Regions from separate parts of the Methylobacterium sp. 22177 genome, predicted to be linked through region 1. Evidence: predicted binding sites of a transcription regulator. Region 1 holds the regulator's gene; each other region holds the start of a gene.
What was found. The regulator PhoB, encoded in region 1, activates phosphate uptake and scavenging genes when phosphate is short. The targets are predictions, from matches to a motif close to TGTCATNNANCTGTCAT.
Positions count from the first base shown of each region.

Region 1 (6,137 bases):
CGGTGCCGAACCTCGTCGACGCGGTCTGGGCCGGGCGGCCGCGGCCGCCGGCCGGACCGGTGGTGGTCCACCCGGACGCGCTGTGCGGCGAGGCGTCCGCCGACAAGCTCGGCCGGATCCGGGCGGCGCTCGCCGAGGGCGGCTGCGACGCCCTGGTGATCTCCGACCCGCACAATCTCGCCTGGGCCTTCAACCTGCGCGGGGCCGATGTCGGCCACACGCCCCTGGCGCTGGGCTACGCGATCCTTCCGCGCGAGGGGCCGGCCCGGCTGTTCCTCGTCTCGCCGAACGTCGATCCGGCCCTGCGGGCCGCGCTCGCGCCGGTCGCCGAGATCCTGCCGCGGGCGGACCTGGACGACGGGTTGGCGTCCCTGGCGGGCGTGCGCGTCCGCCTCGACGCGTCGACCGGCGCCGTCGCCCTGAAGGAGAAGATCGAGGCCGCCGGCGGCACGGCCGATGTCGGCAAGGACCCGATCACCGGCATGAAGGCGGTCAAGAACGCCGCCGAGATCGCGGGCGCCCGCGCCGCCCATGTCCGGGACGGGACGAGCGTCGTGCGCTTCCTCGCCTGGCTCGACGGGGCGGCCGCGGCCGGCGGCCTCACCGAGATCGCCGCCGTCGAGGCCCTGGAGGATTTCCGGGCCGCGGGCGGCGACCTGCGCGAGGTCTCCTTCCCCACCATCTCGGGATCCGGACCGAACGGCGCGATCGTCCACTACCGGGTGAGCCGCGCCACCGACCGGACGGTCCGGCCGGGCGAACTGTTCCTGATCGATTCCGGGGCGCAGTACCCGGACGGGACCACCGACATCACCCGCACGGTCGCGGTGGGCGCGCCGAGCCCCGAGATGCGCGACCGCTTCACGCGCGTGCTGAAGGGGCACGTCGCCATCGCGCGGGCGGTGTTCCCGGTCGGCACGACCGGCGCCCAGATCGACGCCTTCGCGCGGGCGCCGCTCTGGCAGGCCGGTCTCGACTTCGACCACGGCACCGGTCACGGCGTCGGCGCCTTCCTGTCGGTGCACGAGGGGCCGCAGCGGATCGCCAAGACCGGCACGGTGGCGCTGGAGCCCGGTATGATCCTGTCAAACGAGCCGGGCTACTACGCCCGCGGCGCCTACGGCATCCGGATCGAGAACCTCGTCCTGGTCGAATCCCGCGCGATCGCGGGCGGCGAGCGCCCGATGCTCGGCTTCGAGACGCTGACGCTCGCCCCCTACGACCGCCGGCTGATCCGGCCGGACCTGCTCGAACCCGGGGAGCGGGCCTGGATCGACGCCTACCATGCCCGGGTGCGCGAGACCCTGGCGCCCGGGCTCGACACCGCCGCGCGCGACTGGCTGGAGCGGGCGACGGCGCCGCTGGAGGGGTGAGCCGGCCGCACGGGACCCCGGACGCGACCCCGGACGCGGTCCATGGTAAGACCCGGCGCCACGGAAACGCCCGCGCCGGGCGAGAGACGCCGCGCGTGAAACCGCGACCGCCCCGCGCGCGAAGGGACAGCATGATCCGCCGCCTCGCCATCCTGATCCTGGCCCTCGCCGCGAGCCTCTCGGCCGCCGCGGCGCAGGGGTTTCCGCAGGGCTTCCGCACGCCCGCGGACCTCGTGCGCGCGAGCCTCGTGGCCGAGCCCGCCGCGGTCGCCGGCGCGCAGCCCTTCACGCTGGCCGTGCGGATGCAGATCAAGCCCGGCTGGCACGTCTACTGGCGCAATCCGGGCGATTCCGGCCTGCCCCCGGAGGTGACCTGGACCCTGCCGGCCGGCTTCAACGCCGGCGCGATCCGGTGGCCGGCGCCGGAGCGCATCCCGATCGCGACCCTCATGAACTACGGCTACGAGGGCGAGGTCACGCTCCTCGTGCCGGTGACGCCGCCGCCGAGCCTCGACCCGGCGGACCCGGTGCGGATCCAGGCGAAACTGACCTACCTCGTCTGCGAGACCGAGTGCGTCCCCGGCTCGGCCGACCTCGCCCTGACGATGCCCGTGGGCAAGGCCGAGCCGGACCCGGCCAGCGCCGCGCTGTTCGCGCGCGCGCGCGCCGCCCTGCCCGTGCCGGCGCTCTGGCCCCTGCGCCTGTCGAGCCAGGGCGACACCCTGCGCCTCGATTTCGCCGCGACCGGTCTCAAGCCCGAGGCGGTCCGCAACGCCGCGTACTTTCCCTACGCCGAGACCGCGATCGACAACGCCGCCGCCCAGGTGATGACCGTCGACGAGACCGGCCTGCACCTGACCCTCGCGCGGAGCAGCCCGACCGATCCGGTGCCCACCGCGCTGCCCGGCGTCCTGACGGTCGACGAGGTCGACGCCGCCGGGACCCGCCGGCTCGCCTTCGCGTACGGCGACGAGCCGGTGCTCCCGGCCGCCGCGGCGCCGGCCCCGACCGCGCCGAACCCGGGCGCGACCGGGCCGGCAACCTCCGACTTCGACGCGCTGACCCTCGCGACCGCCGCGGCCTTCGCCTTCCTCGGCGGCCTGATCCTCAACCTGATGCCCTGCGTTTTCCCGGTCCTCTCGATCAAGGTCCTGAGCCTCGTGCGGCACGCGGGCGAGGGGCCGGCCCGGCTGCGGCTCCACGGCCTCGCCTACACGGCCGGCGTCCTGGCGAGCTTCCTGGCGCTCGCCGCTGCGCTGATCGGCCTGAAGAGCGGCGGGGCCGCGATCGGCTGGGGGTTCCAGCTGCAATCGCCCGCCGTGGTCGCGGGGCTCGCCTACCTGCTGTTCGCGATGGGCCTGAGCCTCTCCGGCGCGGTCCATGTCGGCGGGCGGCTCGCCGGCCTCGGAGACGGCCTCACCCGGCGCGCCGGCCTGAGCGGCTCGTTCTTCACGGGCGTGCTCGCCACCCTGGTGGCGACGCCCTGCACGGCGCCGTTCATGGGCTCGGCGGTGGGCTTCGCGCTGACCCAGAGCGCCGGCGTGGCGCTCGCCGTCTTCGCCAGCCTCGGCCTCGGCCTCGCCCTGCCCTTCCTGCTCCTGACCCTCTGGCCGCCGGCCCTGCGGGCACTGCCGCGGCCGGGCGCCTGGATGGAGACCCTCAAGCAGGTGCTGGCCTTCCCGGTCTACGCCACCGTCGCGTGGCTGATCTGGGTGCTGGCGCAGCAGGTCGACCCGCGCGGGCAGCTGGCGGCGCTGATCGGCCTCGTGCTCGTGGGCTTCGCCGCCTGGGCCTGGGAGCACGGCCGCGCCGCCGCGCCGCGGACGGGTCGGATCGCGCAGGCCGCCGCGGTGCTGGCGCTGATCGCGGTCGCCTCCCTCGCCGTCACCCTGCCCCGGAGCAGCGCCGCGCCGGCGGCGCAGGCTGCCGCCGACGGGGTCGAGCCGTTCACGCAGGCGCGCCTCGACGCCCTTCTCGACGCGCACCGCCCCGTCTTCGTCGACATGACCGCCGCCTGGTGCATCACCTGCGCGGTCAACGAGGCGACCTCGCTCAACACCCGGGCGGTGCGGGCCGCGATGGCCGAGCGCGGCGTGACCTACATGAAGGGCGACTGGACCAACCAGAACCCCGAGATCACCCGCCTGCTGGAGAAGCACGGGCGCAGCGGCGTCCCGCTCTACCTGCTCTACACCGGGACGGGGGAGCCCCAGGTGCTCCCGCAGATCCTGACCGAGGGGACGGTCCTGGCGGCGCTGGAGGCGGTGCCGGCCGCCGCGGGACGGAGCGCGGCGCTGGCGCGCTGAACCCGTCCGCGGTCTCGGGCGCCTGAGCAGAGACGGCGCGCCGGAGCGATCTGTCGCTCCGGCAGTCCATGGGGCCTCCTCAGGCCTCGAGCGAGAAGGTCTCGTCGAAGGCGTAGCCCGAGCCGCGGACCGTGCGGATCGGGTCGGCTTGGCGCGGGCCGTTCAGCGCCTTGCGCAGCCGCCCGACATGCACGTCCACCGTGCGCTCGTCGATGTAGACGTCGTGGCCCCAGACCCCGTCGAGGAGCTGCTCGCGGGAGAAGACCCGGCCCGGCGCGAGCATCAGGAATTCCAGCAGCCGGAACTCTGTCGGGCCCAGATGCAGCTCCTCGCCGCCGCGACGGACGCGGTGGCCGGTGCGGTCGAGCTCCAAATCGCCCGCCGCCAGCCGGTCCGAGACGTGGGCGGGCTTGGCCCGGCGCAGCAGCGCGCGGATCCGGGCGAGCAGTTCAGGCACCGAGAACGGCTTGACGATGTAGTCGTCGGCGCCCGTGCCGAGACCGCGGACGCGGTCGCCCTCCTCGCCCCGGGCGGTGAGCATGATCACCGGCAGGCGCTCGGTCTCCCGGCGCGCCCGGATCCGGCGGCACAGCTCGATCCCGGAGAGGCCGGGCAGCATCCAGTCGAGCAGGACGAGGTCCGGGATCCGCTCCGCCAGGAGCAGCTCGGCGTCGTCGCCGCGCGCCGCCGAATCCACCAGGAAGCCCTCGGCCTCCAGGTTGTAGCGCAGCAGCGTGGTCAGCGCCTCCTCGTCCTCGACGATCAGGACTTGCATGCTCACGTTCGACGACTCGTTCTACCGGCGGTCCCGCGGATGGTGCAGGAGGCGCCGCCCGGCCTCAACCTGCACGGTTACTGGCCCCGGCCATGCCCGCAGGAAGGCCGGGGTCGGGGGCTCACGGCGCCTGGAGTCCGTCCACCGTCGCGTAGTTCGACGCGTCGTTCTTCGGCCGGTCGCCCGCCAGGGTCTCCCCCGTGGCGAGGTAGTGGATCGTCTCGGCGATGTTGGTGGTGTGGTCGCCGATGCGCTCGACGTTCTTGGCGCAGAACAGCAGATGCGTGCAGAACGAGATGTTGCGCGGGTCCTCCATCATGTAGGTCAGGAGCTCGCGGAACAGGGAATTGTACAGGGCGTCGATCTCACCGTCGCGCTCCCAGACGTCGTGGGCCGCCTGGACGTCGCGGCTCGCGTAGGCGTCGAGCACGTCCTTGAGCTGGCCCTCGGCGAGGTCGCTCATGTGGCGCACGCCGAGCACGATCTTCTGGGCCGGCGCCTGGTCGGAGATCGCCACCACGCGCTTGGCGACGTTCTTGGCGAGGTCGCCGATCCGCTCGAGATCGCCGGAGACGCGGATCGCCGAGATGGTCTCGCGCAGGTCGATCGCCAGCGGCTGGCGCCGGGCGATCAGCAGCACGGCGCGCTCCTCGATGTCCCGCTGCAGTGCGTCGAGGCGCTTGTCGGCGAGGATCACCGCCTGGGCGAGCGTGTCGTCCCGGCGCACGAGGGCATCGGTCGCCTCCGCGGTCATCTTCTCGGCGACGCCGCCCATCTCCGAGATCGAGCGACGCAGGTTCTCCAGGTCGGTGTCGTAGGAGGTGACGATATGGCCGGGCATGGCGGATCCTTCGATGGGGTCCCGGGGACGGCACTCCGGGAGGTTTGCGGATCCGCCGACGCGCCGGAGACGCGAGCGGCGGTCCCGGGACCGGAGCGGCCCGGCAGACTAGCCGAAGCGGCCGGTGATGTAGTCCTGCGTGCGGCGCTCCGTCGGATTCATGAACATCCGGTTGGTCGGACCGAACTCGACGAGCTGCCCCAGATACATGAAGGCGGTGAACTGCGAGATGCGCGCCGCCTGCTGCATGTTGTGGGTGACGATCACGATGGTGAACTCGTCGCGCAGCTGCTCGATCAGCTCCTCGATGCGGCCGGTGGAGATCGGGTCGAGGGCCGAGGTCGGCTCGTCGAACAGGATCACCTCCGGACGCTGCGCCACCGTCCGGGCGATGCACAGGCGCTGCTGCTGGCCGCCCGACAGGCCGGTCCCCGGCTGCCGGAGCTTGTCCTTCACCTCGTCCCAGAGGGCGGCCTTGCGCAGGGATTCCTCGATCCGGCCGTCGAGCTCGGATTTCGGCAGCTTCTCGTAGAGGCGCAGGCCGAAGGCCACGTTGTCGTAGATCGACATCGGGAACGGCGTCGGCTTCTGGAACACCATGCCGATGCGCGAGCGCAGCTCGTTCAGGTCGACGGAGGGGCTGAGGATGTTCTCGCCGTCGAGCAGGATCTCGCCCTCCGCGCGCTGCTCCGGGTAGAGGCTGTAGATCCGGTTGAAGCAGCGCAGCAGGGTGGACTTGCCGCAGCCGGAGGGGCCGATCAGCGCCGTCACCTGCCGGTCGTGGAAGTTGAGGTTGACGTCCTTCAGCCCGTGGAAGCTGCCGTAGTAGAAGTTCAGGTCCT
Region 1 covers NZ_JBQEPK010000002.1:65,580-71,716, reverse strand. Annotated here, with positions in the region: gene ACTJK8_RS02670 (aminopeptidase P family protein) at 1-1,373, shown strand, start outside; gene ACTJK8_RS02665 (protein-disulfide reductase DsbD family protein) at 1,505-3,679, shown strand; gene phoB (phosphate regulon transcriptional regulator PhoB) at 3,759-4,454, opposite strand; gene phoU (phosphate signaling complex protein PhoU) at 4,576-5,295, opposite strand; gene pstB (phosphate ABC transporter ATP-binding protein PstB) at 5,404-6,137, opposite strand, start outside.

Region 2 (6,137 bases), on a different contig from region 1:
ATCGGGAATGTAGCGGGTCCCTGCGTTGAGCAGTTCGGTGTAGCTCTTGAGGGTCTTCGTCTCCGTTTCTGAGAAAGCTGCGCCGGTCTTCGGCAGCAACCGGATTGCATCGGACGCGAGATACATGTCGTTGCGCACGTTCGAGGTCGCCCCGGCTGGGACCTGCTGAAGCGAGCCGTAGTTCTTCACCGATGTCGCGATGTCGGTCGAGAGCGCGGCCAGTGCGCCGTAGACCTCAGGCCGATTGAGGTCTTTGGCCTTCAACGCGTCGGCGACGGTTTTGCGGGCTTGAGACGCGTCGGGGCGCGGTTTACCGCCAGCGTGTCCTGCAAACACCGTGCTGGCGGCCTGCGAGGTTTGCACGAATGCCGGGGTCGCATCGGAGTTCATGGTTCGGTTCAGCGCGTAGGCAGTGGGGGCAGCGCCGATCAGGATCAGCATGATCAAGCCCATGCCCTTCTGCCCGTCATTGCCGCCGTGGAAGAACGAGACCAGCGTGCAGGTGAGGATCAACAGGCCGCGGATCCATAGGGGCGGCGGCGCCTCGCCCTTGGGCGCCTCATAGAGATCTTTGCGGCGCACCGCGAATTTCAGGGCGAGCAGCAGCAGGGCGGCCGCCACGAAGCCGCAGACCGGGGAGAACAGCAGCGCCTTGAAGACGTTGAGCGCCTGCGCCCAGTCGACGCCCGAGGTACCGTCCTGGCCCCCCATCAACTGGTTGGCGAGGCCGACGCCGAGCACCGAGCCAATCAGCGCGTGGGACGAGGAGTTCGGCAGACCCATGGCCCAGGTGCCAAGGTTCCACAGGATCGCCGCGATTAGCAGCGCGAAAATCATCGCGTAGCCCGCCCCCGAGCCGACCTGCAGGATCAGCTCGACCGGCAGCAGCGTGACGATCGCGTAGGCCACGGCGCCCGAGGACAGCAGCACGCCGAGAAAGTTGAAGGCACCGGACCAGATCACCGCAACCAGCGGCGGCATCGAGTGGGTGTAGATCACTGTGGCGACCGCGTTGGCGGTGTCGTGGAAGCCGTTCACGAACTCGAAGCCGAGCGCGATCAGCAGCGCGAGCCCGAGAAGCACGAAGGCGCCGACAGCTAGGGGTTCCTGGTGCACGGCGTTCATGTCCGCGACGAGGCTCACCACCGCGTAGCCGAGCCCAGCCACCAGGACGAGGAGGAAGGCAATGATGCCGCCCGGGTGCATTCCGCGGTCGAGCTTGGGCTTTCCGCTTGGCGCTTGTCCTATAGAACTCGTTGGAGTCAGAATAGCGTCGGACATAGGCGCCTCGGTGAATTCTACGGTTCGCCTGCGGCGTAGATTGGCTCCATGACACTTAGGTGACGTCGAGACGATTTTATCGAATTTCTTGAGCCGCTCGCGGGTGCTTTAGTGAAAGCCGCTTTGGCAAATTCAGAAGATCGGCATTTTTATCAACAATGTCGGATCTTCGATGGCGATATGCTGAATAAGTGCGATGTATATATGGTATAAAAGATAGTTTTTGTGCCGCATGCGAAGATTGATGCAATATCGATCTTGATTCTGCGTGACTAACGCATGAACTAATCCAAAAATCCAAAACGGAAAGGTGCAAAGGCAACGAGATCTGGCGTCGCTTCGCGGGCTTGTCATGGAAGTGTGCTCACGGTGGCCGATCGACGCCCTATCGAGGTTCGCAGACGATGCCTGACGAGAATTTTGCTCAAGCTGCCGCGCTCGACGCCATCCGGCGCGAGCTGGCCGACAGCTACGATGAGGAGCTGGAGCTGGGACTCGAAGACGAGCGTCTGGACCGCCTCGCGGAAAATTCGGAGTTTGGGCACCCGGACCGGCTCGACCGTAAGGTCTACTTCCGCGAGCTATTGCGCCTGCAGCATGAGCTCGTCCGCCTGCAGGATTGGGTGCAAGATCGCAAGCTGCGGGTTGTGGTTCTATTCGAAGGCCGCGACTCGGCTGGGAAGGGCGGCGTGATCAAGCGGATCACCCAGCGCCTCAACCCCCGCGTCTGCCGCGTCGCCGCCTTGCCCGCCCCGAGCGAGCGCGAGCGGACGCAATGGTATTTCCAGCGCTACGTCTCCCATCTGCCCGCCGGCGGCGAGATCGTGCTGTTCGACCGCTCCTGGTACAACCGCGCTGGCGTCGAGCGGGTCATGGGCTTCTGCACCGAGGCGGAGGTCGAGGAGTTCTTCCGGTCGGTCCCCGAGTTCGAGCGCATGCTCGTGCGCTCCGGCATCGTCCTGGTAAAATACTGGTTCTCGATCACCGATGCCGAGCAGGAATTCCGCTTCCGGATGCGGATCCAGGATCCGCTTAAACAGTGGAAGCTCTCGCCGATGGACGTCGAGTCGCGTCGGCTCTGGGAAGGCTACACCAGGGCCAAGGAGGACATGCTGGCGCGGACCCATATCCCCGAGGCGCCCTGGTGGGTGGTTGAGGCGGTCGACAAGAGGCGAGCCCGCCTGAACTGTATCAGCCACTTATTGGCCCAGATCCCTTACGACACGGTGGAACACCCGCCCGTCCGGCTACCCGACCGAGTGCGGAACGCGGATTATGTTCGCGGTCCGGTTCCGGCCGAGATGTACGTACCGGCTGTATACTGAACGAGAGCGGCTGATCCAGTCTCTTCAGATATCGGTCGCGGTGAGGACTGATCGAAGCGCGTTTTGGCCGGACGCGGACAGAGCGTCTATCGGGCAGCTGCAGCAGAGGTGTCCTCGTCTGGTGGGTGCAAAGTCGGCGGCCATTCGGCGAGGTACGGCAAGCGTGGCCGTTAGATCATGCGGTCAGAGGCGGAGTTGCTCTCGATCTCATACGCATCTCACCGACGGGGCGAGCGGCGGCTTCGTGATGTCGGACTCAACAGGTTGTCGGACACCATGCCAGTGCTCTCGAACTCGGCCATGGTGTTGATGAGGTCGGTTACAGAGATGTCGAGGCGGACTCCGGTCTTCAGGCGAAGCACCGCATCAGGTTCAAGCCAGATCGGTAACAGGCCCGCAGGGTTACCATGTATCGATCCACGAGCGGTCAGGGCGCCGTCCCATTCGCGCTCGACAACCACTCGGTAGCGGACTCGAACCGGCTTACACTCTGCCGCGGACACGATCCCGTGCCCTGTCAGAATCTTCTCCTCACCTTCGCCGAGCATACGCAGGCTGAAACCATCCGGACCAAACAGCAAGTCGTTTTGCCACTTGAGCCCGACGGCAAGCAATTCCAGCGCCTGCCGTCGAGACGGGATGGAGGACGTCGTGTAAGCCTTCTCAGGCCGGCTCAGCGTCGTCCTGTGCTGAAGATGGTGGCTGGGACCGACAGCTCAGGCAGCCAGCCGATCCAGCATCGCGCCTTTAGCTAACCGTGAGTTGCGGTAGCGTGCATCTGTCGTGACTTCTCGCCCGACCCAGCGCGGCAGCGCCACGTACTGATCCTCGCGCGCCATCTCGATCTCGGCCAGGATCAACCCGCCGAGGGCCCCTTCGAAGACGTCCACGTCCCAGCTCGCCCCGGCGTGGTCGACCCGGTAGCGGGTCTTATGGACGCGCTGCCCTGGCGGCACGTCGGCGAGCAACTCCTCCCCCATCTGCAAGGGCACCTCGCACTCGATTTCTTCGCGAGTGGCGCCGCTCTTCGGCCCTTTCCATGTCAGGAATGCCCGGTCACCCGCGCGCCGAACCCGGAGGGTGTTGCAGGCGTCGGTGTAGAGGTAGCCCTGTACCAGGAGAGTGCCCGACCGGCAGAGCGGCAGCACGGCGGGCGTGGCGAGGAACTTACGCTCGATCTCAAGGGCCATACGGGAGAGGGCTCACGCCGTTGCGGTGGCGTGTCCTCTAACTCATGTATGGCCGGACTCGGCAGAAGGCTGGTGCAGGTCCCCCATAGCGCCCTGCGCATGGCTGACGATGGCCCCGATACAAAGGAGTAGTGATGGCCAGAATCGAGGAATTGGCTGCAACGTTGCAGGGCTTGGCCGCGCCGGGGATCAAGCGAAAGGAGCTGGTCGCGGCTGTTCGCGAGAAGCACCCGAAGGCGTCCAAGAAGGACATCGTCCGAGCCGCCTTCTACGCTCTGACGAGCGCCGTCGATGGCGACCTGGAGCGTGCGCAGCGCCTCCACACCTTCGCGCTGCACGAGCGCACCGCTGAGGACGAAGAGCCCCTGCCGGTGAAGCGCCGCAAGAGGGACAGACGCAAGGACGCGCAGCGAAACCAGCAGCCGACGCACTGAGCGACAGAACCGGCCGGTAAAGTCATCTGATCGTCGTGGCGCAGGGATAACGAGCTCGCCTCGCCGCTTCACCGGCTCGCCGGGAGCAGATCATGCCCAGACACTACTGCCTCGACCCGCACGACCCCTATGCTGAGCACGAGGTTCTGGTCGAGTTCGAGATCACCGCCCGTGGCTTGCGCCTCATCGCAGCTATCGAAGCTGGTGGCGAGGACATCCTGACCGATTTGACCGAGACTCAATGTGAGGACCTCTGACGCGAGCTTCTGGCTGCGTGTCAGGTCCCGCCCGTCGATTGCCAGTTACCAAGCGGTCAGGCGATACACTCGCGTTGAGGACAAGCCTGCGTAGATATGATGAGTGAAGCTCAACATTCGTCGCCCTTCACGTTCGACCTCGTTCCATCGCAGTGCGAGGCAAGCGGCTAGCAATGGGCGATCAGGAAGCAGGGAAAACTGGTCCAGCGCTCCGACAACCCGGCCTTGACCGAGGTCAAGGTACGCCTTCAGTCGCAGGCCATGATTAAACGTCTCAGAGTCGTTCAAGTGAACTGGTAGCCGATGCAGATTCGCAGGTGCACAGGGCGGTGAAAGGCCCGCCGCGGCGAGGCCGGGCGGATTGAGTTACGGCACGGCGCCGGGGAGACTCGCCGCGAATGGCGGTGCTAACATCACGGGTGCAGCAGCCCGATTACGCATGCCGTACCCCGACAAGGGCCGATCATAGGCGGCAACGTCCGCTTGTGGGCTGTTGTCAAAACCATCTGAATGACCGGGATGGGCGCGTCACTTCATTAGTGACGTGGGAACAAGGGTCTTCTCTCGGGCGCTGCACAGTCGCCTGTGAACGACTGTGTTGGGTCAAAAGCCGTAGAACCGCTGTGGGTGGTTTGCCGCCCGGCCGCTTTTGGGCGGCGATACTGTAGAGTCAGACATTGCTGACTGGCTCCAACTTCTTCCGCAGAGCGGTCGGACGGCGCACCATCCGACCGAAGACTCCGTCCCAGCCACAAGGGCGAGCGCAAGGCGGTCAGGCAGCCGCTGCTGCAAGCACACCCCGAAGCTGCTCATCCAGGGCCGCCGCGACGGCGTCGACCTCCATGTTCCCGAACTGGCCGAAAGTGCTTTTCGGGCGGTCGTATTCGAACGCGACGACGCCCTCTATATCCTCTCGAAGGAGCACCCGGATCGGCGCGTACAGGGCGGCTGAAACATCGTGCCGGGTCATCGATGCGGCCGTCAGCGGGTTGCCGATGTCGTACTGAATGGCCTTGCGGCTCAACCCGGCGGTGAGAAGCACGTCGCCGTGGTCCCGGGAGCCGAAGATCGAGAGCGGCGCCTGCCGTTCGAGAAGCGCGCGCGCATCGTCCACCTTTCTGGCCTTCAGAAGCTTGGCGTAATCGAGGTCGATGGCGGGCACCGAAGCCTCCAAGGCGGATCGAACCACCTCGAAAGACTTTGTCGAGGAGAGAGTGACGTGCTCAACGGTGATCGTGGTCGAGGTGAGCTGGCTGGTCATGGTTTCAACTCCGCTTTTCATGAGGTGAACGGCCCGCCATGCGGACCGCGGCGGCTCGTGCTGACTGGTCCGAGGGCGCGATCAGTTCATCGCCTCAAGCGCCCCGAGCTTGACCGTGCCCGTGGCGGCCTCGACCGTGACGGGCGCGTCGGGCAGCCACCGGACGACGCCCGCGGTCGCGAAACCGCCCTGCTTGAGCACCTGCGTCGCATTCGTCGCGATGTTCCGGTTCCGGTAGGCGACGGTGATGGTGGCGGGTGCCTTGAAGGGCTTGGCGGAGGCGATGGCCGGCCGAGCCTGCTGCCAGCGCGTGAGGGCCGGCACGAGGAGACCGCCCTGTGCGCGGACGTCGGAGGCGCCCAGCGCGAGACCCGGCGTGTGGTAGGCCG
Region 2 covers NZ_JBQEPK010000085.1:3,873-10,009, reverse strand. Annotated here, with positions in the region: partial or broken gene ACTJK8_RS31530 (inorganic phosphate transporter) at 1-1,281, opposite strand, end outside; gene ppk2 (polyphosphate kinase 2) at 1,686-2,606, shown strand; gene ACTJK8_RS31520 (hypothetical protein) at 2,825-3,220, opposite strand; gene ACTJK8_RS31515 (CYTH domain-containing protein) at 3,323-3,796, opposite strand; gene ACTJK8_RS31510 (hypothetical protein) at 3,931-4,230, shown strand; gene ACTJK8_RS31505 (hypothetical protein) at 4,323-4,487, shown strand; gene ACTJK8_RS31500 (DUF302 domain-containing protein) at 5,260-5,748, opposite strand; gene ACTJK8_RS31495 (hypothetical protein) at 5,830-6,137, opposite strand, start outside.
Region 2: the regulator PhoB is predicted to act here: its motif matches at 1,630-1,646, upstream of ppk2 (polyphosphate kinase 2).

Region 3 (6,137 bases), on a different contig from region 1:
TGACCACGACCGCCCAGGAGACCGCCAGCCAGTCCGATACCGTGGCCGCCGCCGCCGAGGAGGCCTCTGCCGGCGTCAGGACCGCCGCCGCCGCGGTGGAGGAGCTCGGCACCTCCGTCCAGGAGATCGGCCGGCAGGTCCAGGGCTCGTCCGAACTGGCCCGGATCGCGGTCGGCGAGGCCGACCAGACGGCCGCCCTGGTGGCGGCGCTCAACGCGTCCGTCGCCCGGGTCGACGCCGTCGTCGAACTGATCGCCGGCATCGCCGCTCAGACGAACCTGCTCGCGCTCAACGCCACGATCGAGGCGGCGCGGGCCGGTCAGGCCGGGCGCGGCTTCGCGGTGGTCGCCACCGAGGTCAAGGAACTGGCCGCTCAGACCGGCCGCGCCACCGACGAGATCGGCCGGCAGATCGGCGAGATCCGGACCGTGACCGGTCAGGCGGTGCGGGCGATCGGCACGATCACCGGCCGGATCGGCGAGATCGACACCGTGGCCGCCGCCATCGCGGCCGCGGTGGAGCAGCAGGGGGCGGCCACGCGGGAGATCGTCCGCAACGTCGCCCAGGCCAGTGTTGGCACGCAGGAGGTGACCGGCAACATCGCCGGGGTGGCGCAGGCGGCCGACCAGACCGGGCGCGCGGCCGACCACGTGCTCACGGCCGCCACCGCGCTCACGCGTCAGTCGGAGGAACTCGCCGCGGAGGTCCACCGCTTCCTGGCGGGCGTCCGGGCCGCGTGACCCGTCTTGCCCGGCTCAATCGAACCCGCGGGTGAAGCTGAGCCGGTGATGCGCGCTGCGCCCGAGCTGCGTCAGGCCGGCGCGGTGGACGGCCGTCCCGTAGCCGACGTTCCGCTCCCAGCCGTAGCCGGGATGCCGCCGGGCGAGGCGCCGCATCAGCTGGTCCCGGAGCACCTTGGCGACGATCGAGGCGGCGGCGATCTGCGGCACGAGGTGGTCGCCGCCGATCACGGCGCGGCCGGGCAGGCCCGGCAGGGCGTCGCGCCCGTCGACCAGCACGGGCGCGGCGAGGCCGAGCCGCGCCACCGCCCGCGCCATGGCGTCGAGGGTCGCGCCGCGGATGTTGATCCGGTCGATCAGGGCGCGCGATCCCGCCGCCACCGCGACCCGCGCGTGGGCGCGGATCAGGGGCGCCAGCCGCTCCCGCACCGGCTCGGGAACGCGCTTGCTGTCGTCGAGGGCCGCGAGCAGGTCGGGCGGGATCGCCGTCGGATCGAACCAGACCGCGGCCACCACCACCGGTCCGCAGAGCGCGCCGCGCCCGACCTCGTCGCAGCCGATCGCCGCCGGATACGCGGCGGCCCGGGCGGGATCGAACGGGCCAGCGCCCGGGGCCCGGGTCCTGACGGACGCGCGCGTTCCGGCGGGCGTTCCGGCGGTCGATCCAGTGGGCGGTCCGGCGTGCGGCTTGGCGGACGATTTGGCGGACGGCATCGCGCCGTCCTGCCATCCCGCGCGGGCGCCGTCACGCGTCAGGCGGCGTCCCGGGTGCTCCGGGCACCGCCATGCGCCTCGACGATGTTGCCGAAGAACTGCCGGGCGCTCACGTCCCAGCCGCAGCGCAGCGCCTCGGCCCGGCACTCGGCGCGCGACAGGCGCAAAGCCGCCAGCGCGGCGACCCGCAGATCCGGGTCGAGCACCCCGACCCGGGTGCCGCCGACGACGTCGTTGGGGCCCGGCACCGGGAAGGCCGCCACCGGGAGGCCGCTGGCCAGCGCCTCCAGGAGCACGATGCCGAACGTGTCGGTGAGGCTCGGGAAGACGAAGACGTCGCAGGCCGCGTAGACGGCCGAGAGGTCCGCGCCGGTGCGGGTGCCGAGGAAGCGGGCCTCCGGCGCGAGCGCCTGCAGCCGCGCGCGGTCCGGCCCGTCGCCGACCACCACTTTCGTGCCGGGCAGATCGAGGCTCAGGAAGGCCGCGACGTTCTTCTCCACCGCCAGCCGCCCGACGTAGAGGAACAGCGGCCCCGGCAGGCCGGCGAGTTCCGCCGGCGCGGGCGTCCCGGGCTCGGCCGGCCGGAACCGCTCCGTGTCCACGCCCCGAGTCCAGCGCATCAGGCGGCCGAAGCCCCGCGCCGCGAGCTCGCCCTGGAGCGAGGCGGTGCTGACCATCGTCCCCCGGGCGGCGCCGTGGAACCGGCGCAGATACGCGTAGGACCACGCCTCCGGCACCGGGGCGCGGGCGGCGAGGTATTCCGGGAAGCGCGTGTGGTAGCTCGTCGTGAAGGGCAGGCCGTGCGCGAGGCAGTGCCGGCGCGCCGCGAGGCCCACCGGCCCCTCCGTGGCGATGTGCACGTGGCTCGGCCGCTCGGCCCGCCAGCGCGCCGCCACCCGCTCGCGCCCGGCATAGGCGAGGCGGATCTCGGGGTAGCCCGGCAGCGGCAGCGAGCGGAAATCCGCCACCGACAGCAGGGCCGTGGCGAAGCCGTGCTCCGGCGCGCGGCGGACCATCTGCTCGAGGGAGCGCACGACGCCGTTCACCTGGGGGTGCCACGCGTCGCTGGCGATCAGGAGCTTCACGGCGGCGCCCTCACGCCACCGCGCGCCGGCCCGGCAGGGTCTGCGGCACGATCTCGGCCGCCCGCGCCCGCAGGAGGCTCGGGTAGTGCAGCACCTCGATGCGGCCGTCGTAGTGCTCCACGAGCCCCGTGCAGGATTCCACCCAGTCGCCGGTGTTGAGGTAGCGCAGGTCGCCGATCGGCCGGTCGGCCGCGTGGTGGATGTGGCCGCAGATCACCCCGTCGGCGCCCTGGCGGCGCGCCTCCTCGGCCAGGATCGTCTCGAAGCGGCCGATGAAGCTCACGGCGTTCTTGACGCGCAGCTTCGCCCAGGCGGAGAGCGACCAGTAGGACAGGCCGAGACGCCGCCGCACCTTGTTGATCAGCGTGTTGAGCGAGAGCGCCAGCGTGTAGGCGCCGTCGCCCAGATGGGCGAGCCACGGCGAGTGGCGCACGACCATGTCGAACTGGTCGCCGTGGATGACGAGGTAGCGCTTGCCGTCGGCCGCCTCGTGGATCGCGGTCTCGGCCAGCTCGATGCCGCCGAAGCTCGTGCCCACGTAGTCGCGCAGGAACTCGTCGTGGTTGCCCGGCAGGTAGACGATCCGCGCGCCCTTGCGGACCTTGCGCAGGAGCTTCTGCACGACGTCGTTGTGCTCCTGCGGCCAGTACCAGCCCGAGCGCAGCTGCCAGCCGTCCACGATGTCGCCGACGAGGTAGATCGTGTCGGCGTCGTAGTCCTTCAGGAACGACAGCAGCAGGCCGGCCTGGCAGCCGCGCGTGCCGAGATGCAGGTCGGACAGGAACAGCGTCCGCACGCGGACCGGCATCTCCTCAACCTCGGCCACGGCACCCTCTCCCGGCGGCTTTACGGTGCCGGGATCCAGAGCGCGATCCGATCTCAGTTTGATGACGCGGGTTCGGACGGGGCGGAAAGACTTCGGTGTGCGGTGCCGCGAAGCCTCTCAACCGGAGCTCGACTTCGTTGCGTCGCACAAAAAATTTTTTTGGCAAGTTCCGGAAGTTTTTCCGGTTTTCCTTTCGAGCTTCACCGCCTCATAATACCAAGAACCGGCCGCTCGGCACGAGCACGGCCGGACCTTGACAGGAAGGCGGCGAGGACGGCCCTGGAGCCGTTGGACGGGACGGCAATTCGGAGGCGACCGGCGCGCGGGGGCGCGCCGCGACGCGAGCGGCGTGAGGCCGCCTGCCGCTCCGCGGAGACCCCCCGATCACGGCAGAGGATGGCGTTCGAGGGGGTGCGGCGCGAGCCGCTTTCGACGGCGCCGGACCGACTCCCTGAGGACGCTTGGACAACCCGGCGCGGGTTCACGCCCGCGCGCAATGGACTTTTCGGAGGAAACATCATGGCCGCAACCCGGCGCCCCGGTCGCAACCACCTCTTCATCCCGGGCCCCACCAACATCCCGGAGCGCGTCCTGCGCGCCATGCACGTGCCGTCCGAGGATCACCGGTCGCCGAGCTTCCCCGAGCTGGTGAAGCCGCTGCTGCAGGACTCCAAGATGGTGTTCGGTTCGACCAACGGGACGGTCATCCTGTTCCCGTCCTCGGGCACCGGCATCTGGGAATCGGCCCTGTCCAACACCCTCTGCCGCGGCGACAAGGTGCTCACCGCCCGCTACGGCCAGTTCAGCCACCTCTGGGTCGACATGGCCCAGCGCCTCGGCCTCGACGTGATCGTCCAGGAGGAGGAGTGGGGCGCGGGCGCCGACCCGCAGAAGATCGAGGAGGCGCTGCGCGCCGACAAGGACCACGCCATCAAGGCCGTGATGGTCGTCCACAACGAGACCGCCACGGGCGTCACCAGCGATATCGGCGCGGTGCGCAAGGCGATCGACGCCGCCGGCCACCCGGCGCTGCTGTTCGTGGACGGCATCTCGTCGATCGGCTCGCTGCCGTTCAAGATGGACGAGTGGGGCGTCGACTGCGCCATCGCGGGCTCGCAGAAGGGCTTCATGCTCCCGGCCGGCCTCGGCCTGATCTGCATCAGCCCGAAGGCGCTCAAGATCGCCGAGGGCGGCACCGGCCGCAACGACCGGCTCGGCCACGCCTACTTCGCCTGGAAGGACCAGCTGGCCGCCAACGCCACCGGCTACTTCCCCTACACCCCCGTCCTGCCGCTGCTCTACGGCCTGCGCGAGGCGCTGGCGATCGTGAAGGAGGAGGGGCTGGAGAACGTCTACCACCGCCATCACGTGCTCGCCGAGGCGACCCGTCAGGCCGTGGCGGCCTGGGGCCTCAAGCCCTGCGCCAAGGAGCCCAAGTGGAACTCCGACACGGTCACGGCGATCGTGGTGCCGGAAGGTGCCGACGCCGCCAAGGTGATCACCCACGCCTACGAGCGCTACAACCTGTCGCTCGGTGCCGGCCTGTCGAAAGTCGCCGGCAAGGTGTTCCGCATCGGCCACCTCGGCGACCTGAACGAGCTGTCGCTGCTGGGCGCCATCGCGGGCGCCGAGATGGCCATGCTCGATTGCGGCATCAAGGTCACGCCGGGCTCGGGCGTCGCCGCCGCCTCCAGCTACCTGCGCGAGAATCCGCTGCATAAGGCGTGAACTGCGCACGCGATCGGGGCGGGACCGGGTTGCCGGGCCCGCCCCGACGCGCAAGTAAGAACAAGACTATCGAGGAAACCGCCCGTCGTTCGAGAGGGGTCCTATGACCAAGAAGATCGTGTTCCTGGATCGTGAGTCCCTCGATGCCAGGGTCCGACCGTTCAACTTCCCCCACGAATACGTCGAGCACGAGTCGACCTGGACGCCGGAAGAGATCGTCTCGCGGCTCCAGGGGGCGGAGATCGCGCTGATCAACAAGGTCCCGATGCGGGCCGAGACGCTGAAGCAGCTCCCCGACCTGAAGCTGATCGCGGTCGCCGCCACCGGCACCGACGTGGTCGACAAGGCCCAGGCCAAGGCCCAGGGGGTCACGGTCGTCAACATCCGCAACTACGCGTTCAACACCGTGCCGGAGCACGTGGTCGGGCTGATGTTCGCCCTGCGGCGGGCGATCGTGCCCTACGCCAACTCGGTGCGGCGCGGCGACTGGGCGAAGTCCAAGCAGTTCTGCTACTTCGATTACCCGATCTACGACATCGCCGGCTCGACCCTCGGCATCGTCGGCTACGGGGCGCTGGGCAAGTCGATCGCCAAGCGCGCCGAGGCGCTCGGCATGAAGGTCATCGCCTACGACGTGTTCCCGCAGGACGGGCTCGTGGATTTCGAGACGATCCTCACCCAGTCCGACGTGATCACGCTGCACGTGCCGCTGACCCCGGACACCAAGGGGATGATCGGCGCCGCCGAGCTCAAGAAGATGAAGAAGAGCGCCATCCTCATCAACACGGCCCGGGGCGGGCTGGTGGACGAGGCGGCCCTGCTCGAAGCGCTCAAGGACGGCACCATCGCGGGCGCCGGCTTCGACGTGGTGGCGCAGGAGCCGCCCAAGGACGGCAACATCCTGTGCGAGGCCGACCTGCCGAACCTGATCGTCACGCCGCACGTCGCCTGGGCGAGCAAGGAGGCGATGCAGATCCTGGCCGACCAGCTCGTCGACAACGTCGAGGCGTTCGTGGCGGGCAAGCCGCAGAACGTGGTCGAGAG
Region 3 covers NZ_JBQEPK010000021.1:19,602-25,738, reverse strand. Annotated here, with positions in the region: gene ACTJK8_RS18795 (methyl-accepting chemotaxis protein) at 1-740, shown strand, start outside; gene ACTJK8_RS18790 (ribonuclease HII) at 756-1,454, opposite strand; gene ACTJK8_RS18785 (glycosyltransferase family 4 protein) at 1,493-2,539, opposite strand; gene ACTJK8_RS18780 (UDP-2,3-diacylglucosamine diphosphatase) at 2,550-3,365, opposite strand; gene ACTJK8_RS18775 (aminotransferase class V-fold PLP-dependent enzyme) at 3,885-5,093, shown strand; gene ACTJK8_RS18770 (D-2-hydroxyacid dehydrogenase) at 5,197-6,137, shown strand, end outside.
Region 3: the regulator PhoB is predicted to act here: its motif matches at 3,416-3,432, upstream of ACTJK8_RS18780 (UDP-2,3-diacylglucosamine diphosphatase).